Regions from separate parts of the Gudongella oleilytica genome, predicted to be linked through region 1. Evidence: riboswitches for the same ligand, from Rfam matches in the RefSeq annotation. Region 1 holds a riboswitch; the other holds the start of a gene.
The links. Region 1 has a riboswitch for cobalamin ahead of EC328_RS10705 (cobyric acid synthase). Riboswitches for the same ligand answer to the same signal wherever they lie in the genome.
Positions count from the first base shown of each region.

Region 1 (11,189 bases):
GCACTAACACGTCAGCAAATACTTGATGGAGTTTGGGGAATAGATTTCTTTGGAGACGACAGGACAGTGGATACTCACATAAAGGTGTTAAGAGAAAGTCTTGGACCATATAAGAGCATGGTATCCACAGTTTGGGGAGTAGGATATAAATTTGATCCGGAGGATAGCGGAAAATGAGAAAGATATCATATAAACTGATTCTTGGGATGATCATTCTCGTTTCAGTAACTCTTGGATCCATTTGGTTATACCAGACCGTATTTCTTGAAAGGAATTATACGAATCGAATAGTTGACACCTTAAAGACTAACCTCCATGAAGCAGCTAATTTGTACGAAGCTGGGGACATGACTGGCTTTGAGGAGTATGCAGAAAATATCCTTATATCAAGGAATATTACCATAGAAGTATTTGGCATTGACGGGATGACTACCCTTAGAGGCCCTGGAGGTATGCGTGGACAAATGGCTGGATCCAAGGTATTAAAGGGTGCATACCTGGATGAGCTTCTTAGATCAGGAGAAGCTCTGACTCGCACTACTCATCCAAGGCAGAACCTTGAACTTATTGCATACTCCATTCTGATACCGGAAAGTGAGATAATAATTACAGGTACAATACCTGCTGAGCCGATCAGCGAAACTGTGGGCATATTAAAGGATCAGCTAGTAGGTATATCATTATTGCTTCTGATACTATCAGCTGCAATAGGCACCTTTATTGCAAGGATGCTGTTAAAGCCTGTAAGAGAACTGAACCGAGCAGTAAATCAGCTTGCAGAAGGAAATATGGATGCTCGGGCAGAGGTATCTACAAAGGATGAATTGGGAGAGTTGGCTAATAACTTTAACAGGATGGCCGATCAACTGTCAAAGCTGGACAGCTTAAGAAAGGACCTGGTTGCCAACGTTTCCCATGAACTGCGTACTCCTCTGGGACTTATAAGAGGTTATGCAGAGCTTGCCAGAGATGTTCAATATGAGCAAACAGACAACAGAAGAGAAAGTCTTGATATAATCATAGAGGAGACTGACAGATTGAGCGTAATGGTAGATGATATTTTGAATCTTTCCCAGATCCAGGCAGGCTATGCTGATATAAACCCAGTGGAAGGGGATATTACAGCCGATGTACAGACTGCTGTTTCAAAGTACATCATAGCTGCAGAGAATAAGGGTATAGAGCTTTTGCTTGAGACAGATAAGGATTCAGAAATTGCATACTACGATGCCAAGAGGCTTCAGCAGGTTTTTCATAACCTTATAACAAATGCCATCAACCATACTGATCCAGGAGGAAAAGTTTCAATTTCTGTAGAGAGCTTAGTCTCTGCTGTCAGAATTGAGGTAAGAGACACAGGAACAGGGATCCCTGAAGAGGAGCTTCCCTTTATATGGGAGAGATACTACAAAATCGATAAAAGCGGCTCGGGAGCCAAAGGGTCAGGTATCGGTCTTGCTATAGTAAAGGGTATCCTTGAAGCCCATGGATCAAAATACGGCGTCGAAAGCAAACTGGGGGCTGGAACCACCTTTTGGTTTGAAATTGATAAAAATAGTAAATGATCTAACAAAAAATATATATTTTCATCACAATTCCAACATAACTCTTTTATATACTTTAAGCATCAGATAAAGATAAGAATAAGGAGTGTGTTGAGATGAAAAAGTCAGTAGTAGTTTTAGCAGTCGCAGTTATGCTTTTAGGCTCAATGAGTGTTGCCTTTGCCGAAGCAAGCTGGAGTCCAGCAAAGACATTTGGAGAAATGAAGGGAATGACCGAGCAGGAGGCATATGCTTATAGGAATGAGCAAAACAATAGGTTTGGGGAGCTTGCACAAGCTGAAGGTGAGTCTTTCTACGTTAAATTCAGGGAGGAAATGCTGGAAGCGAAAAAAGCTATGCTTAATGAAATGGTTGGGCTTGGAAAGCTGACTCAGGAAAGAGCGGATGAGATCTTAGCTAAGCTTGAAGTATGTGACGGAACACAAATAAGAGCAATGCAGGGCACCGGATTATTCGGTAACAGAGATGGTGAAGGCTTCCGTGGTGGCTTTGGCGGACAAAAAGATCTTGGTCAGGGCGGAATGATGAGAAGAGGATTCAACATTAACGGAAACTAATCAAAAATCAGAAAACAGCCCGATCGGGCTGTTTTCCTGTTTAATCGTTTACCTCATATTGAAGTAAAAATTTTTCATCTTCAATACGGAATATCTTTTCTATCTCCTCATCCAGGAATACCTCGTAGTCATTAGACTCAAAACTGGCTCCTATACCGCAATTTGAGCTTAGAGTCCTCGGAACTGGAAGTAATTTGCATTTAATTCCAGACTTATCAAGCTTTCTCTGAAACTTTATAGCACCTGAGTGTGTGAAGAAGATTGCCAAATAGCTATACATTCTATTTAGTTCCCTTCAATAAAAATTCATCTTCCATTTCAGTAATTGAAACTCTATACCCAGAGCTGCTTAAAAATCTTTCAACATTCCCCCTTGCGGTCTCATTATCCACGAGCACCTCTACTTCGGCAGGCAAGCTTTTAATTGCATTTTTAGTCATAAGCACGGGCTGAGGGCAAGACATTCCTCTTGCATCTATTTTATCCATATATTTCCACTCCCTTCTAAAAATATCTAAGCCTTTTGTGAGCTCTTGCCGAAAGTTAGCTCTGAGTTTGCCAGAGAAATGGCGAGTACTATTACGAAGCTTATAACTACAGCGATTTGACCATTTGCAGTAGGTCCAGCTCCACTTGAAGCCAGACCAAAATTGTGGGCAATTGCAGCTCCTGCAACAAGTCCCATAACGGTTACTGCTGAATCAGTGTTACCTTCCCCTGCAAGTATAAGCTGTCTTAGAGGACAACCACCAAGAAGAACTGAACCCCAGCCTGCAAGAGCCATTCCGAGGAAGTTCCATAATCCATCAGTGTGAGCGATTGGCTGACCTTCAAAGCCAAGGTTAAAGTAACCTAAAGCTAAGTTTCCAATAAAAGCAAATACGAGAATGGAAATAAATCCTGAGATAAGGTGGGTATCCTTAAACATCATGAGATCCCTGATTCCGCCAACCATACAAAGTCTGTGCCTTTGAGCAAGTGCTCCTACAACAAGACCCGCTGCAAGCGAGATCCAGATCGGAGCATGCATAGATCCTGGTCCTTCAGCACTAAAGAATAAGAACCCGGCACCTGAAAGCAGAAGGATCAGTAGTCCAACATTTATAGCAGGGAATATGTAACCCTCAGATGCAGACATTTTATAGCTTCTTCTGAGTGAAAATCCTTTGTTCATAAATACTACTCCGAAGAAGATACCAAATGCATAGCCTGCGATACCAACGAGTGCATTAAGATCGCCACCAGCAAGTCTTAGGATCATTCTTAGAGGGCAGCCTAAGAACATTAGCGCTCCAATCATTACAAGAGCTCCAAGAACGAACCTTGTAAATGGCGATGAACCACCTGAGGTTTTGAACTCTTTGTTTTTAAGCGAGATGAAGAATGCCCCAAGAACAAGTCCAATTATCTCAGGTCTTATGTACTGCACCACTGGTGCTCTGTGAAGCCCTATGCCTCCGGCAATGTCTCTTAGGAAGCAGGCTATGCAAAAGCCCATATTTGAGGGGTTTCCAAAATAAACCAGCATTACAGATATTATACCTACGATTCCGCCGGCAATGATGATTCCTTTTTTTCCTTTCATGCTTGACCTCCTGTAATATGTAATATGATTTATAACGCACATCGTTATGATTATATCAATACCTGGCAACAAATTGTAATTGAGAATTTTAGTAAAAAACATAATCTCATTAAATTATCTAATACCTATTGTTGGAGCTGGTAGTAAATAGTAGCATGAAGTTGTAAGAAAACCCGAGGAGGTTAAGTAGATGAAGAGAGTATACCTTGATAATGGGGCTACCAGCTATCCCAAGGCACCAGGAGTAGCAGAGGCTATGAGTGATTACATATTGAATAATGGTGCAAATGTAGGGAGAGGAGCATACGAAAGCTCCTTTCTGGCAGAAAATATTGTTTATGAGACTAGGGAACTTATCGCTGAAATGTTCAACAGTAATAAATCTGAGAATGTTGTATTTACAAAGAATGTTACTGAGAGTCTCAATGTACTTATTAAAGGTGTATTAGAAGCTGGTGATCATGCAATAGTATCCTCCATGGAGCACAATGCAGTTATGAGACCCTTGAATGCACTATCTAAAAAGGATATAAGCTTCTCTAAGGTAAAGTGCAGTAACCTCGGAGAACTGGATCCTGATGATATTAGAGGTTTTATCAAGCCAAACACAAAGGCTGTAATCATGACCCATGCATCAAATGTCTGTGGAACTATACTTGATATAGAGACAGTTGGCAGGATTTGTAAGGAATATGGACTGATATTTATAATTGATACTGCTCAGACTGCTGGATTCCTGGAAATAGATATAAACAGGCTTAATGCTGATGCTATTGCCTTCACAGGGCATAAAGGTCTCTTAGGTCCGCAGGGTTTGGGGGGATTTGTTGTTACAGAGTCCCTTGCGAAATCCATCGATACATTTATTGAAGGCGGTACTGGCAGCTTATCAGATCAAGAGATCCAGCCGGAGTATATGCCTGACAAGCTTGAAGCTGGAACCATTAATATCCCAGGTATTTATGGACTTAATGCAGCCTTAAAGTTTGTCAGAGATACAGGCACCGAGACCATAAGAGCAGGAGAAATAGATCTTGTAGAACGATTCCTGACAGGACTAAAGGAAATCGACCTAATACACGTAATTGGTAGAGATGACATAAAAAATAGAACCGGAGTAGTGTCAATTGATGTGCCAACAAGGGATAATGCTGATATATCCTATAAGCTTTACAGCGAATACGGTATAGCGACAAGGTGCGGGATGCACTGTGCGCCTTCAGCTCATCAGACCCTGGGTACATTCCCAAAAGGGACGGTGCGTTTCAGTTTCTCCCATTTCAATACAATTGAAGATGTAGATTATGCATTAGGAGCTTTAAATAAAATATTATACTAAACTAATAACCGGGAGCTTAATGCATCTCGGTTTTTTATTCGGAATCCTTGCAACAACAGGCTTAAAATTGTAAAATAATCATAGATTTCAATTTATTTTAGAATGAAAGGGATGGAAAATGGAAAAATTACAACTGTATGGATTTAATAACTTGACGAAGACTCTTAGCTTCAATATTTATGACGTATGCTATGCCGTAACGCCTGAGGATAAGCAAAAATACATCGAATACATCGATGAGCAGTACAACTCCACCAGATTGACAGAGATCCTGACAGAAGTAACAAGGATCATTGGTGCGAATCTGCTAAATATAGCAAAACAGGACTACGTTCCACAGGGAGCAAGTGTAAACTTTCTTATTACAGAGGAGAAGCTTCCTGATGTGTGCGTGGATCCTTCATGCAATTTAGGGGATGTTATTGCAAGTCCCAGAAACGTCATCGGACACCTGGATAAGAGTCATATCAGCGTCCATACTTATCCCGAATACCATCCTGACAGGGGTATTATGACATTTAGAGTAGATCTCGATGTATCCACATGTGGGCAGATATCTCCTTTAAAAGCCCTCGATTTTCTCTTTGAGAGCTTTGATTCAGATATTGTAATATGTGACTACAGGATCAGAGGTTTCACACGAGATCTGGATGGAACAAAGCATTTCAAGGACCATATAATCAATTCAATACAGGACTACATCTCTAAAGAAAATCTTAATAAATACAACAGCATAGACGTTAATGTTTACCAGGAGAACATATTCCACACAAAGATGATGCTTAAGGAGCTTGAACTTGATAACTATCTTTTTGAGATCAAGGAAGAGGACCTAACAGGCAGGCAAAAAAGAGAGATCCTGGATAAGCTAAACGAAGAAATGCACGAAATCTACTATGGGAGAAATTACGGAATTGACTACTAAAGGAGGGATATTGTGGAGCTTTGGTTTTCGGAAAAGAGTACAGAGACCTGTGAGTTTAAGATAAAGGTTAAAGCTCAGATATATTCTGAAGAAACGCCATTCCAAAAGATCGCTTTTTTTGAATCCTACGATTTTGGAAGGTTTTTTACCCTAGACGGCTTGATGATGGTAAACGAAAAAGATGAGTTCATTTATCACGATATGATAGTACATGTTCCGTTAGCTGTAAATCCTGAGATAAAGAGAGTTATGGTTATAGGCGGAGGCGACGGTGGAACAATTAGGGAGCTTACAAGGTATAAACATATTGAGCATATAGATTTTGTTGAAATAGATGAAAGAGTTGTTCAGCTGTGCAGGGAATACCTGCCTCAAACAGCATGCAAGGTAGATGATCCAAGGGTGCATCACCATTATGTTGATGGTATTAAGTTTGTAAAGGAAAATAAAGACTACTACGACCTTATACTGGTTGATTCAACAGATCCGATAGGGCCTGGAGAAGGACTTTTCACAAGAGAATTCTATACAGACTGCTACAACGCACTAAATGATAAGGGGATATTGATCAATCAGCACGAGAGCCCATATTACCCCAACTATGCAAAAGAAATGATAAAGGCTCATTCAAAGCTTAAAGCCATATTTCCAGTGTGCAAGGTGTACCAGTTCCATATGCCTACCTATGCCAGTGGACACTGGCTGTTCGGCTTCGCCAGCAAAGAACTTGATCCATTAATAGATCATAAGCCAGAAATCTGGGAATCTTTTGGATTGAAGACAAAGTACTATAACACAGAGCTTCATAGGGGGTGCTTCGCACTTCCAACATATGTAATTGAGCAGCTTGAGGATGCTAATTGAAACGGTTGAACTTTAGGAGCAGGACAAACTGCTCCTTTTCCAATGTATGTCTTGATGTTGAAATAGATGGATTACGTTAGGGTATATATTCTGAAGTAAACATACGAAAAGAGAGTGAATAATATGATGAAGTACAAGTTTACAGCCAAGGGTATTTGCAGTGAGTTTAATGTCTCAGAGATCGGGAAGCATTTTGGGATCGAAAAAAAAATTAAATGGGAAGAACCTCTCATTGTAAAGACGGATATTACCATAGGAAAAGCTGTTTATCTTTATCATTTTGGTGTTCTGGTTTTCCTGAACTATGATGAAGATGAAATGCTTGAATTCGTAAGGGAGATAAAGGCAATACCAGGGAGTATAAAGAGCATAAATACAGACATCGTTTATGGTGAGGTTGAGACATACACTCTTATAGAGGATCCCGAATCAGAGGAAAGTGAGCTGGAGTTTCAGGAGTACAGGAACAGCATAATAAAGAAGTTCCATGTTGACATGGCTGCTCTTGTTCTTGCAAAGTCTGTAGCTCTAGAGATAATTGAGATAAACATAGACAGGGCATTCGATGAGATAGAGGGAACCGTTGTCAGCCTTAGAAATGGAAAGGTAAAGACAAGCGAGAAAAAGACAATTTCAGCCATTGGGAAGATCCTTGCATTCAAGCATACAACCATTTCCTACATCATGATGCTGGATAAACCATCCATAACCTGGAAGGAAAGGGAAGCTGAAATCTTCTTTGATGAACTCGCTGAGCTATATGAGCTGGACGACAGATATGATAAGCTAAATGCCAAGATCGATGCACTACTTGATACTGCTGAGGTAATTGCAGATCTCCAGCACTCAAGGATGTCAAAATATCTTGAGATAGTTGTAATATTATTGATCCTGATCGAAGTGGTGCATGCATTTGAGGAGCCTATAATAAATTTCCTCAAAGCTCTCATAGCATTTTAGAAGGAAGCTGTTGCATTATTTGGGGGAAAGATATATGCACATAAGCAGGGTAAAGCAGCTAAATAATGAAACCAATAAGGATGGAGACTATGTCCTATATTGGATGCAGCACTCGCAAAGAACAAATGCTGACCACGCCCTTGATTTTTCTATCAAAATTGCTAATGATCTTTGTAAGCCACTTCTCGTTTGCTTTGGACTTACTGATGGATTCCCTGAGGCTAATCTGAGACACTACAGCTTTATGTTGGAGGGACTTAAGGAAGTAAAAGAAGATCTTGAAAGTGCAGGGATAGGATTTGTAATTGCTAAAGGGAACCCTGATGAGGCCGTATTACTTCTTGGTGAAAGGGCATGTGCAATAGTAAATGACAGAGGTTATTTGAGAGTAGAGAGAATGGAGACATAAAGCTGCTGAAAAAACAGACTGTTCCCTGCATCAAATAGAGTCTGATTTGATTGTCCCAATAGAGGAAGCTTCAGTCAAGGAGGAATACTCAGCTGCTACCATAAGAAAAAAGATAATGCTAAGACTGGAGGAGTATAATGACCTTGATGAGACGCCAACTATAATTAACAAGTTCAATAATAATCTTTATGATCTTATGATAATAAATCATTTGAGTACTGCTGACGTTAGTCTGATATTTGCAAAATAGGATTGCATAATATATAATCATCAATAACTGAATAATATATGGAAGACGGGTGAGAATCCCGCACTGTCTCGCAACTGTATTGGAGGAGCTGATGCTATACGCCACTGGGCAACTGGGAAGGCTGCGTTAATCAATGATACCTAAGTCAGGATACATGATTTGTCATTTTTCTTACGAAGGATAAGAAATGTCTATAATTAAGTATTTTGGCACTTATCTTACGATAGGTGCTTTTTATTTTAACTCAAAGGGAGGTTAGGATATGGGCGCAATAATGGTACAGGGGACTACTTCCTCTGCAGGGAAAAGTATACTATGTACAGCCTTATGCAGGATATTCAAGCAAGATGGAATGAAGGTTTACCCATTTAAGTCACAGAACATGAGCAGCAAATATCACAAGACAAAAGACGGAAAAATCATAGCAATTGCTCAGGCACTTCAAGCTTGGGCAGCAGGTCTTGAGCCCCACGAGAATATGAATCCAATACTACTTATACCAAATTCAGATTTGAGTTCTATGCTTATAATCAATGGTGAGGACTCAGGGGAAACGACCTCAGTCGATTATTTTAAGAACAAAGCGGTATTAAGAGAAATGATAACAGAAAGGTATAAGGAAGTTGAAAGCCTTAATGATCTAGTTATAATAGAGGGAGCGGGAAGTCCTGCTGAAATAAACCTCAGTAAAGATGACATTGTGAACATGGGTATGGCAAGGATTGCAGATGCTCCAGTTCTTCTTGTAACTGACATCGACAGGGGAGGATCGTTTGCTGCTGTATATGGCACTGTTATGCTCCTTGAAAATGAAGATAGAAGGAGAATAAAGGGAATTGTGTTCAACAAGTTCAGAGGGGATAGATCATTACTTGAGCCTGGGATCGAAATGCTGGAGAAACTTATTGATATACCTGTAGTAGGAATAATTCCATACATAGACCTGAATATAGCAGATGAAGATACTCTGACAGATAAAACAAAAAAATGTGAAGATGGATCGCAGACCCGAGATGAACTTGAAGAAGAACTTGAAAAGCTTGCAGAAGTAGTTAGAGCGAATATAGACATGGATATTATTTGCAAACTTGCAGGTATCTAAAATGATAGAAATAATTGCAGGTGTAATCTTAGATATTTTTGTAGGAGACCCAAAAAGCTTTCCACACCCTGTAAAGGCAATGGGCAAGTTAATATGCCTTGAAGAGAAGATAGTTAGAAAAATAATACATAATGATCTTAGTTTAAAGGTTGCCGGTCTTTTGATCGTTTCTATAAATCTGTTCATAGGTTTCTTCCTGCCGTTCTACTTATTAAAGTTACTTGAATCCAACAGGGCATTACGTTTCTTGCTGAGTACGTACTTAGTATATTCATGTGTAGCAGCCAGAGATCTTCATTTCGAGGCTTTCGAGGTGATCAAGGCGTTGAAAAGATCCTTGAATGAAGGAAGGGCAAGGCTGTCTTACATAGTTGGGAGAGATACCGACAAATTGCAGGAAGAGGATATATATAGAGCAGTGGTAGAGACGGTATCTGAGAACACGTCAGATGGAGTAATAGCCCCTCTGTTTTATATGATACTTCTCGGACCTTCTGGAGGACTGGCATATAAGTTTGCAAATACAATGGACTCTATGCTTGGCTATAAAAACGATAAATACAGATATTTAGGGTATTTCCCAGCAAGAGTAGATGATCTTCTAAATATTTTGCCATCAAGGATCACCTCATTGATGATGGTGTTAACATCAATCGGGAGATTTGACTTAAAGAATGGCTACAGTATATTAATGAGAGATCACTATAAACATAAAAGCCCCAACAGTGGTTGGCCTGAAAGTGCGGCAGCAGGACTTCTTGGGATAAGACTTGGAGGGGGGAGCTATTATGGAGGTGTCTTTGTTGATAAACCATTCCTTGGAGAGGAAGGCGAAGCATCAAGTGAAAAACATGTAAGAAGTGCAGTGGAAATAATGTACCGCACTGAGATTGGAGTTATTTTGATTTGGATATTGATATCGTACCTGGTATAATTGGAGGTCACACATGAAACATGGCGGAGATATACTTACCTACTTTGGGAATGAAAGAAAGAATATCATAGATTTTAGCAGCAATATAAATCCCATAGGATACCCTAGGGATCTTGAGGCTCAGTTGATCAAAAGCTTTGAAGATTTGAGGTACTATCCTGATATAAAATATAGAGTGCTTAAAAACAACCTATCTGAATATCTGGGGTGCAACGACAGTAATGTAATAGCTGGTAATGGAGCGATTGAGATAATCGACAGCTTTATTATGTCATTCGAAAGAGTAGTTGTAGTGATTCCTTCCTTTTCTGAATACGTTGAAAGGGCTTCAGTGCACAATAAAGAAATAGTAAAAATCAGTCTTGGCACGGATTTTATGATAAAACCTGAGATGTTTGAAATAGTTAAAAAAGGAGATCTTGTGATACTTGGGAATCCAAATAATCCTACAGGAAGAAGGCTCAGAAAAGAAGCTTTGCTTGAGTTATATGGAAGCATATCAAAGAAAAATGCATTTTTGCTTCTTGATGAAGCCTTTTATGAATTCTGCCCAATGGATTATGACAGTATACAGTTATTTCAAGTATTTAACTATAAAAATGTGGGGATAATACGAGCAGCAACAAAATTTTTTGGCCTTCCCGGAATAAGACTTGGATATTGTTGTGCAGATGTTATAACAGCCAAGATGATCTCTGA
Region 1 is NZ_CP035130.1:2,214,504-2,225,692, reverse strand. Features, by position in the region: gene EC328_RS10765 (response regulator transcription factor) at 1-177, shown strand, start outside; gene EC328_RS10760 (sensor histidine kinase) at 174-1,565, shown strand; gene EC328_RS10755 (hypothetical protein) at 1,661-2,122, shown strand; gene EC328_RS10750 (putative Se/S carrier protein) at 2,163-2,402, opposite strand; gene EC328_RS10745 (sulfurtransferase TusA family protein) at 2,404-2,610, opposite strand; gene yedE (YedE family putative selenium transporter) at 2,637-3,707, opposite strand; gene EC328_RS10735 (aminotransferase class V-fold PLP-dependent enzyme) at 3,898-5,046, shown strand; gene speD (adenosylmethionine decarboxylase) at 5,165-5,971, shown strand; gene speE (polyamine aminopropyltransferase) at 5,984-6,835, shown strand; gene EC328_RS10720 (RMD1 family protein) at 6,962-7,795, shown strand; gene EC328_RS10715 (deoxyribodipyrimidine photo-lyase) at 7,830-8,204, shown strand; gene EC328_RS10710 (hypothetical protein) at 8,251-8,454, shown strand; cobalamin riboswitch at 8,447-8,628, shown strand; gene EC328_RS10705 (cobyric acid synthase) at 8,717-9,556, shown strand; gene cbiB (adenosylcobinamide-phosphate synthase CbiB) at 9,558-10,490, shown strand; gene EC328_RS10695 (pyridoxal phosphate-dependent aminotransferase) at 10,504-11,189, shown strand, end outside.

Region 2 (11,189 bases), 480 kb from region 1:
AGGTTCCCCATCCTATTCGCCTCTCGCATTGCTTGCCCTAAAGCTATGGACGGAGTCTCTATAATACGCCTGTCCAGGTACCTGGACTCAGTGATATCGGCCTCGTCCTTCCCAGGAACCAACTTTTCTGCTGCTCTTACTAAAAACATGGCAAATGGATACTGAATTATTCCGTTTATGATGTTGAAGGAAGTGTGGGCATTTGCTATCTGCCTTTGAACGTCATCCGGAGACAGATATGTTACCAGCCACGCTATAGGGTACCTAAGAAAAGTCATGAATATTATCGTACCAATAAGATTGAATAAAAAGTGAATAATTGCAGCTCGCTTAGCGGTTTTGTTGGCACCGATGCTTGAAATCATGGCTGTAGTAGTTGTACCTATGTTCTCTCCAAAAAGGATGGGAAAAGCTATATGCATCGAAATAAGGCCTTCACCTGCCAACGCCTGTAACAGTCCAATTGAGGCTGAGCTTGACTGAACTATAGTAGTAAGTCCTAAGCCAACAAGCATGCCCAGTATTGGATTATTCAAGCTTGACATTATGTTGGTAAAAGCAGGCAGATTCGCGAGGGGTTTAAGTCCATCTCCCATCATATCCATACCGATAAAAAGAATACCAAATCCAATAAGTATTTCTGACATATTTTTTGCTTTTTTGTTCCTTGCACCTATCCACATAGCCACACCAATTGCAACAGCCAAGGGTGCGTAGTCTGTAAGCTTAAAAGCTATTAATTGGGCCGTTATGGTTGTACCTATATTCGCCCCCATAATAACTCCCACAGCCTGTGGCAATGTCATCAATCCTGCGTTTACAAATCCTATAACCATGACTGTTGTTGCACTGCTGCTCTGAACAATCATAGTAACGATAGTTCCGACTATAATACCAGTGAATCTGTTGGTCGTTAGTGCTTCAATCATTTTCTTCAGCTTATTCCCAGCTGCCTTCTCCAAGCCAGCTCCCATAAGGTTCATACCATAAAGGAACAAACCCAATCCTCCCAATACTGGAAGTGCCAAATCCATAGCGTCATCCTCCTTTTGTCTGAATCACCCAAATATATTAACATACAATGATGATTTTTGTACACCCAATTTATCAGGCCAGTCCAGGGAATCCAAGCTGCCTTAAAGCTTCAAAGATAATTATATTGGCTGAGTTTGACAAATTCAGGGATCTTGCAATATTTTCTCTCATAGGTATCTTTATGGCTGTGTCAAGATTCCTTGCAATCAGATCTGGAGGCAGTCCCTTTGTCTCCTTGCCAAATACAAAGAAGCTCCCATCCTCGTAAGTAAATTCTGAATATAACCTGTTAGCCTTTGTAGTTGCATAATAGAACTTTGATCCTGTGTATTTGTCGAGTATTTCGTTGAAACTGTCATAGTAGCTTATTTCTACGAGATGCCAATAATCAAGCCCGGACCTTTTCAGGTATTTGTCGCTTACAGAAAAACCAAGAGGTCTTACCAGATGAAGCCTGGTACCGGTCAGAGCACATGTCCTGGCAATGCTTCCGGTATTGTGAGGGATCTCAGGTTCTACCAATACTATATTAAGAGCCATGGCATCCTCCAATCAAAATACATATTTTTCTATTGCAAGAGCTACACCATCTTCTTCGTTGCTGCTTGTAATGAAATCTGCCTGCTCTTTGACTATATCTTCTGCATTTCCCATAGCAACTCCTACTCCAGCAAATTTAATCATGGAAAGGTCATTTTCATTGTCGCCGATTGCCATTACCTCATCAGCAGTTATGCCAAGTCGTTCACATAGGAGCTTTACTGCCGACCCCTTTGATACTCCTCTGTCCATTACCTCCAGATTGTCTCTCCAGCTCTTCGAAAGCTCCACTGATTCCAGACTCTCCAGGTTTTTCCTGAGCTGTATCAGCTTGTCCTGATCCTTGTCAATAAAAAGGAACTTATAAATTTTAAGCTGTTCATTGTTTACAATATCCTCAGGGGAATTATAAAGCCTTATGTCTATTGACTGACCCTTAAGCTTTTCAGTTGTAGGCGTGTAATAATCGACGATTTCCTTAACATAAGTCCTGGTGAAGAAGGTATCCTCGTTGTAAAAATGAAAATATATGCCCATCTCATGTCCTGCTTTCATTACTCTCTCTATATCTCTCCTGGAAATTGGGCGGTCTATGACCTTATTAAGGTCCTTGTCAACCACAACAGCTCCATTGCTGGCTGCTATATAGCTTTCAAGACCCAGCTCCTTCGAGTAGTGAACAGCTGACTTAAGTACTCTGCCGGTTGCGATTACAATCTCTATCTCCTTGTTTTTAGCCATCTCGATTGCTTCTCTCGTTCTTCTTGTAAGCAGGTTCTGTCTATTTAACAGTGTTCCATCCATATCGATTGCAATTAGTTTTATGCTCATTTCAGTCCTCCCAACAACCTAAATATAACATATCACAGGACAAAATAAAACAAAAAGACCGGCTTGCGCCAGCCTATATTTTACGTATCTCAGTTATTAACGCCTCAGCGTCAATAACCTCAACAAGTCCCTTCAGTCTCATTTCTTCAAGGATCTTATTTGCCTCTCCGCCTGTAAAATCAAACTCCTCATCAGTCGAGAATAGCCTGATTACCTTAATTCCATTATCAAGAGCTGTTCTTGCAAGTTTAAGATTCAAAAGATTCCCACTACCCATCGGAGTAGGTGATATGACTACTGCATGAGAGTTCATTATCTGTTCAAAGGCTTTTTTTGACGCCTTTTCAGATATCGCTGAGAAGGGCTTTTCCTCAATTAAAGTCAATCTAAGTGCTTTGGCGTGCTGCCAATCTGTATCTCCAACGTTGATAACGCCGAGGCTCAAATCATGTCCCTCCTGATTCAGGATGTTCATCAGTTCAAGACTTGTGCCCCCTCCTCCAATTATATGTATCCTTCTCTTCTCCGAACCCCTTAATCTTCTTTTGATCTCAATTGGCGTTACTGTGACATTCCCTGTGTATCTGCTAGTTTCTACTACTACCCGCATCCCATAGGTGTTTTCGATATTTTCAGGAGTTATAACAGCTTCAGGACTCCCCTGAGCAATTATTTCTCCTTCCTTCATAAGTAATATCCTGTCCGAATATCTGGATGCAAGATTAATGTCATGAATTACCAGTACTATTGCCAGTTCCTTTTCTGAGTTCAGTCTCTTTAAAAGGTCAAGTATTTCTATTTGATGATTTATATCCAAATGTGAAGTGGGTTCGTCAAGAAGCATGACCGAGGTGTTTTGTGCAAGCGACTTCGCAATAAAAACCCTCTGTCTCTCGCCTCCTGAGATCTCGGTTATAAGTCTGTCCTTGATATGCAATGTATTTGTTCTTTCCATAGCCTCATAGGCAAGATCCATATCCTTGGAATCTTCCCTTGCAAACCTTCCAAGGAAAGGGTGGCGCCCCATCAACACTACCTCTTCAACAGTAAACTCAAAATCAAGGGATGTGTCCTGCGGAACCATGGATATCCTCTGCGCGATCTCCTTACGGTTATAGGTATCCAAAGATTTTCCCATGAGGGTTATTTCTCCGCTGTCAGGTACGTAAATATGGCTCAAGGTTTTGAGCAATGTTGATTTACCTGAGCCATTTGGACCAATTATGCTCAGAAACTCACCCTTCTTGACCTCGAGACTCACATCGTTTACCACTGGCTTTCTTGAATATGAATATACTATCCTATTCGCTTCCAAAACAGTCATAGTTATACACCAGGCTTCCTACAATGATTTCTTCTTGCTTCTTAAAAGGAATATGAAAAATGGCCCCCCAAAAAGAGCTGTTATTATGCCTACAGGTATCTCGACAGGAGATATTGCAGTCCTTGCAACAGTATCGGCAAATATCATGAATATGCCACCGCCTATGGCAGATACCGGCAATAAAATCCTATGATCCGGGCCAGTTACAATCCGCGCCATATGTGGGATTATAAGCCCCACAAACCCTATTATGCCACTAACAGATACCACTGTTGACGTAAGGAAGGTACCAATAAGCAACACATATAGCTTTGTTCGTTCTACGTTAACTCCAAGAGACTTTGCGGATTCCTCTCCTGTAAGCAGTATGTTTATATCCCTTGAAAAGTATAAGAGGAGCAGCATACCTGTAAAAACAGGCAGAGCAAGAGCAGTAACAGGTGACCACCCTTTCCCTGCAAGACTTCCAAGGGTCCAATAAATTATTTTTGTCATGTCCTTGTTGTATATTACCATCAGAAATGACATTACAGCAGTAAGAAACTGACCCACTGCCACTCCCGCGAGCAAAAGTGTCGTAACAGGTACCTGATTCTTTATTTTTCCTATGTTGTATACAAACGCAACAGCAATCAATGCACCAAGAAAAGCTGCCAGGGATATTCCTGAAAAACCGGCAAAGCTCATCTCAAGCTTGGTTATTATTGCTATGGTAGCTCCTAAGGCAGCTCCTGATGATATTCCCAGTATATATGGGTCCGCCATGGGATTTTTGAGAAGTCCCTGAAAGGCACCTCCAGAGATAGACAAAGCCGATCCAACCAGAACACCCAGCAAAACTCTGGGGAGCCTTACGTTCCAGATAATTGAATTTACTGCTGAAGATATGCCCTCCATATTAACATAGTTATCCAGACCAGGCAATTTTGATCCAACAACTCTGAAGGCGTCAAATATGCTGATGTCGGCAGAGCCTATGGTGCTTGCTGCAACAACAGCAAAAACAAGCACAGCAAGCATGGCTGCCGTTACGATCCCGTAGGAGTTCCTCTTTATCTTACCTTTCATTCCACTCACAGCCTTTACTCGATCTCCGGGTGAATAGCCTTGATCAACATTTCCAGAGCCTCAATTATTCTAGGTCCCGGCCTTGACATAATGTTGCCGTCCAGTAGGTATATCTGCCCATTCTTTATTGCGTCTATGTTTTCGTACCCGGGTCTTTCCGCGATAGACTCAGCGGTCTTTTCCGGTAGGTCATTGGCAGTAAGGTATATCTGTGGATTTCTTTCGATTAACTGCTCAATATCGAACTGAGGATATTCACTTTCAGCATCTCCAGCCACATTTATTCCACCGGCCAGGAGTATCAGCTGATCGACGAAAGATCCAGGTCCTGCAGCCATCAATGGCTCATGCCAGATTTCATAAAATACAGTCTTTGCTTCAAGTCCCTTCACTTTTTCAATAAGCTCGGCTTCCTTCGCAATCATTTCCTGTGAAAGTGTCTCAGCTTCAGTGTTGTTGCCTGTAAGTACGCCTATCCTTTTTATGGTTTCAATTATCTCTTCAATACTTTCAGGCTCAAAACCAGCTATCTGGATCCCTGCCTCTACAAGTCTCTGAGTTTCCTCTGTGATGCCTTCACCATAATTGATGACCAGATCAGGCTCAAGCTCAATTATCCTCTCCAGGTTCATTCCATTGAAATCACCAATTTTCTCAACCTGCAGCACTTCCTCCGGATAATCGTCAAAGGTTGTAACCCCAATTACTCTGTCTCCTGCCCCTATGGCATAGAGTATCTCAGTATTGCTTGGAGCTAATGATATGATCCTCTGAGCTGGTTCGTTGAGACTGATTTCATTACCAAAATCGTCCAGTATCGTAATAGTTTCGCCCTTAGTGTGTTCTTCAGGTGTTTCCTTTGGTATTGCCTCTGTTTGCTCCTTGGGTGCACATCCGGATACTACTGCCGCAAAAATCATCATAGCTGTTAATAGTACTAACCATCTTCTTTTCAATCTTATCCTCTCCCTTTTAATTATGAAAAACAAAAACCTGTCCGGAGACAGGCTGATAGCGGTAAAATAGATCCCTCCCTCCGAGTCAAGAACCAATGGCTCTTGCTAACACAGGCAGATATCCTGACTTACGGATCATCCTAATTTCAGCGCCTTCCCGGTTTCCCAGTGGCATAAAGCTGATTTCGTTCCCGTTCACAGTAGCGGGGGCTGTAGTGGATTTTAACCACTTTCCCTTTTAAATCTCTTGGAGATACCCATGTGGTATATTTAGCTGTGGTAATCATATCAAAGTTCCGCTTCTATGGCAATACCTCCGGTAAAACTCCCTCTTCAACTGGCATGACAGGAGTTTGGTCAACCGCAGCTGGAGGTTGGATTATCGGCTCAGCAGCAAGTGCAGGCCCTACCCTATAGATAAAATCCCTTTCTTTGTAATAATCTGAGGATATCCTTTCTCTGCTTATTACCTCTCCATTTTTGATTATCGACTTATAGGTGCTGACCTTGTAGCCCGTTCTACCCTCCTGAACAAGCTCTCTATAACCTGGAGGGAGAGAAGGATCAAAATTTTCATGAACCTTATAGGGAATGGTTGCATGATGCTCAGTGTCTATCTTAACTGTATAATCCCTACCCCTCATGTCGCCATATATATAGAAGTATACCCTGGTTCCAATGACCTCTGAGTCGATGTAGACTGGATAGTCAAAATTGTTCTTAAACCTTAGATCCAGATACCCTGTCGCTACAGCGCCGTCAGTTCCTCTGGGTACATACGCAGGAGGCATTGAATGCGGATGTCTTTCAATGATTTCCAGGTCTGCAAGAAGAAGTGCATTATATAGTGTAGTAGATGTCTGGCAAACTCCTCCCCCCATGCCTGGAGTCAGCTCACCGTTCAGTATCACTGGAGCTTCCTGATAACCGGCATCAGCTCTTCTGGGCCCGGTGGTCTCATTATAGGACAGCTCATCGCCCGGCATCAATAGAATTCCTTTAAAAGCTTTTGCTGAAAGCCTTATGTTGTTAACTCTTCCAGGAGCGCTGCCTTTGAAGCTTGTGGAGAATTCTGCTATCTTTCCGTTGATCCTTTCATAAAACTCAGCTTTTATTTCAGGCTCGATTATCTCGATCGGAAGCTCTACTCTTCCTCCCTCGGAAATTGCCAGCTCTGCATCCTTTCTTAGTGTATCAAGGTCAACCGCAGTTCCATTGACATGTTTGGTGACATTGATCTCCCCATTGGAAAAATCAAAGTCGGCATCTATCGGGTCCCTTTTGTACTTTTCTGCTAATGTGTTCAATTCAAAATCTAGTCTCGGGACGCTGTATAAAGACTCAATTTCAATGTTTACAGGATCATTCCTCAACTCCTGTATTCTCATGAACCTGTCTATTATGCTTCCGCTTCTTCCAATTTTATATGCCTCATCAAGCGCAGCCTCATAATCGTAGGTATATCCGAGCTTGGCATAGGATATAAAGGTTTCCTCACCCGGGTGCTCCTCAGATTCTATGATAATTCCCTTTTCGTTGAAGCCATTCTCAAGGCTCTCCCGCAATTTGCTTTCTGCCTGCTGCCTAGTCAGGCCTCCTATTGGGACATTTGCAACCGAAACACCTTCATAATAACCATCTATGTTTATCCTGCCATCCAGGTAGGTGTAGCCTCCAAACAAGGCTCCTGATATAATAAGCAGAACGACAATTGCTGCAACTACTCGTTTATCCATTGTTGATCTCCCTTTCATAGTAGAGACATTCCGTATTTATAGGACAAATCTCACATTCAGGCTTTCTGGCCTTGCAGATCCTCCGGCCGTGAAATATAAGCAGGTGGTGAGCTTTTGTCCACATATTCTTTGGGATATTTTTCATCAGCTCTTCCTCAGTTTTTTCGACTGTCCTGGAATTTGCGAGTCCTATTCTGTTAGATACCCGAAAAACATGAGTGTCAACCGCGATCGCAGGAACTCCAAATGCGTTACTTGCAACAACATTGGCAGTTTTTCTCCCAACTCCTGGAAGCTTAATAAGTTCTTCTATCGTATCGGGTACTTGACCATTATGCTTTTCCAGGAGCAACTCACAGGTACTCAGAATATTGCTGCTTTTAGTATTGGACAGTCCACAGCTTCTTATCCTTTTTTCAAGCTCAATCCGGCCAAGTGATATGTAATCTTCCGGAGACGTAAGTTCAGCAAAAAGCTCTGAAGTCACCTTGTTTACCCTTACATCAGTGCATTGAGCTGATAAGATGGTCGCTATAAGAAGCTCAAAGGGAGTTGTAAAGTCAAGCTCTGGTCCTGCATCAGGATAAGTCTTAAGAAGCTTTTCTATGACTGATGCCATTTCTTTTTTTGTCAGCTTTTTTCTCATGGTCTCACCTATAGTAACTCAATATTTTGCCCTATGATCTCGACCCTGCCATCGCCATCAATAAAGTTGATTACATTTTGGATCATTTTTCTTGCATGATCAGGTTCCGTAGATACGCAAGCAAAACCAATTTCAGAGTTTTGCCAGCTGTCAAGCATATCCACCTCAGCTATCGAAATGTTGAATCTATGCTTAAGGCGCTCTATTATGCTTTTTATGACTTGCCTTTTCTCCTTAAGGGAATGGGCTTCAAATATTTCAAGTCTTATAGTACAAATTCCCACAAACATTTTATTCCCTCCTACGCTGACATATATACATTCTACAATATATGAAAAAGAAAAAACAGGGTCAATTGCCATGAGTACAAAAACTACTGCATAGCCCATATTTATCTTGTGCTTTAATGAACTATTCAATAATTTAGATCCAGGATCATATGATCCTGGATCTGTATCTTCTATCCAATCCTATAAAAGCCTCATTTCCTCCCCAACAGCCTTAAATGCCTCAACAGCCTTATCAAGCTGTTCCTTGCTGTGTCCTGCAGTCACCATGCATCTTAGTCTTCCTGTTCCCTTTGGTACAGTAGGGAAAACTATTCCAGATACGAATACTCCCTTATCGAGAAGTCTTCTGCTGAATTCCATCGTTTTCGCCTCATCTCCAATAATTACCGGAGTTATTGGTGTTTGACTGTTTCCAATATCAAATCCTAATGTTCCCATTTTTTCTTTGAAGTATTTTGCGTTATCCCATAGCCTGTCGGTGTATTCTGTGGACTCAGTCAGCATCTTCACAGCCTCTATTATTGCACCTGCTGCTGCAGGAGGCATTGAGGTTGAGAATAGAACAGGTCTTGCTCTGTGGCTAAGCCATTCATACATAGTGCTTGAGCCAGCTACATAGCCTCCAACTACACCTATTGCCTTTGATAATGTTCCTATTGTAAAATCTACTCTGCCATGCAGTCCAAAGTGGTCAACTGTTCCCCTCCCACTTTCTCCAAGGACACCTGAGCCGTGAGCGTCATCGACATAGGTCATTGCTTCGTATTTTTCAGCAAGCTGAACTATTTCGGGAAGCTTTGCAATGTCACCATCCATACTGAATACTCCGTCAGTGATGATAAGGATATTCCTGTACTTGTCTCTTGAATCCTTAAGAACTGACTCCAGGCTGTCCATATCAGAGTGCTTATATATCCCTTTGTCTGCTCTGGATAGTCTTGAGCCGTCAATGATCGATGCATGATTCAGTTCATCGGAGATGATTATATCTCCAGCCTCTGTAACTGCCTGGATAGTACCCGCATTGCAATTGAAGCCTGACTGATAGACGAAAGCAGCTTCTTCTCTTTTGAATTTTGAAAGGACCTCCTCCATTTCCTCATGTATGCTCATATTGCCAATAATTGTCCTGACCGCGCCTGATCCTGCACCATACTTTTCGACCGCTGAAATTGCAGCTGCCTTTAGTCTTGGATGATTTGCGAAACCCAGATAGTTATTTGAGGAAAGGTTGATTACTTTCTTACCATCCAAAAGGACCTCAGGACCACTTGCTCCCTGAAGCACAGGCAGTTTTCTGTAAACTCCCTGATCCTTTAACTCCTGGATCTTATCCTTCAAAAATTGCAGCTCATGAATGTTTGACAATTGGATCCCTCCCTGAAATTAATCGTTTTGTTCGTTTAGATTATACCACAGCTTCTACCAGTTGGAAATTTCCTTATCGGAAAAGAAGACTCATAAATAAGGCTTCCATAGCTCAACCTCTCTTTTCCTGAGATTTTCAAGCTGATCCTCTAATTCAGACTCTATGCCCATATTTTTAATGGCTATGAGTGCATTTCTTATTAGAACACTTCTGCCTCTCCAGTTCCCGGCCATATCGCCATATTTATCTGTGTAATCCCTTTTGCTCATCTCAAGCAGCTCCTTTATGTCAACACAGCCCCCAGTTTTTAAAGGCTGGAACTCCTTGTACCGAGATGATCTGACACCCTTATTTTTAGGGCATACAGCCTGACAGGTATCGCAGCCATATATCTTGACACCCATCCTTTTTTGGAGCTCTTCTGGTATGTACTCCTTTGTTTGAGTAAGATAAGATATGCACTTATGAGGATTCAGGACCCCTGGAGCCTCCAGTGCTCCTGTGGGACACGCATCGAGACAAAGTCTGCAATCTCCGCATTGACTTTCAATGGGGATAGCATCAGATGACAATTCAAGGCTGGTGAGTATGTAGCCAATAAATACATAGGACCCGTATATGGGATTTATAATACAGCAATTCTTGCCATAGTAGCCTAGTCCCGACCTGTAAGCCAGTTCCCTGTCAACCAGTGGCCCGGTGTCAGCGAATGTAAGGTAGCTGCCACCCAGTACAGACTCAAGCCTGCCTGAAAGCTCCTTTAGGAGTTTCTTAACCACTATATGATAGTCAAGGCCCCAGGATGATCTGCTTAGACTTCCCTTGATAGTTACCCTGGAGCTGGTCTCACAGGCTGTATTATATGGAACTGCTATAGTTATTATTCCCTTACATTCCCTGAGAGTCATGGTAGGATCTATTCTATCCTTTACGGATTTTGGCTCAAACTCAGTAGCGAGTCCTTTGCTGATCCTCGATTCAAGTACTCCCTGAAGTCCGGATAGCACCTCGTTACCTGCAAATCCAACAATATCTATATCCAATCCCTTAGCTATATCACTTATTGTTTTTATCATTCCAAATCTCCCTCTCAGATGATTATAGCAAATTTGCTTAAGCATTCCCACTACTTCGAATCGATGTATTATGATATAATATCATCTGGAATAAAGGAGTCGATGAAATGTTCAATCTAAGAAAAAAGGCTTTCAAAAAATTTGACTTTATATTACTTGCAACGGTCATTATACTTTGCATCTATGGCCTTGTAATGATATACTCTGCAACTCTAAGTATGGAAAATTTAAGGTATGTGAAAACCCAGGGCATTGCAACTCTGATCGGTTTTGCAGCAATACTTTTTCTTGTTTTCTTCGACTATCAGTTTCTGGGGA
Region 2 is NZ_CP035130.1:1,729,867-1,741,055, forward strand. Features, by position in the region: gene EC328_RS08295 (Na/Pi cotransporter family protein) at 1-1,034, opposite strand, end outside; gene EC328_RS08300 (tRNA (cytidine(34)-2'-O)-methyltransferase) at 1,108-1,575, opposite strand; gene EC328_RS08305 (Cof-type HAD-IIB family hydrolase) at 1,588-2,406, opposite strand; gene EC328_RS08310 (heme ABC transporter ATP-binding protein) at 2,480-3,730, opposite strand; gene EC328_RS08315 (FecCD family ABC transporter permease) at 3,749-4,798, opposite strand; gene EC328_RS08320 (ABC transporter substrate-binding protein) at 4,813-5,754, opposite strand; cobalamin riboswitch at 5,851-6,030, opposite strand; gene EC328_RS08325 (VanW family protein) at 6,057-7,490, opposite strand; gene nth (endonuclease III) at 7,483-8,136, opposite strand; gene EC328_RS08335 (DUF503 domain-containing protein) at 8,145-8,426, opposite strand; gene EC328_RS08340 (glycine C-acetyltransferase) at 8,607-9,794, opposite strand; gene queG (tRNA epoxyqueuosine(34) reductase QueG) at 9,885-10,871, opposite strand; gene rodA (rod shape-determining protein RodA) at 10,979-11,189, shown strand, end outside.
Region 2: another riboswitch for cobalamin. It lies ahead of EC328_RS08320 (ABC transporter substrate-binding protein); the one in region 1 lies ahead of EC328_RS10705 (cobyric acid synthase).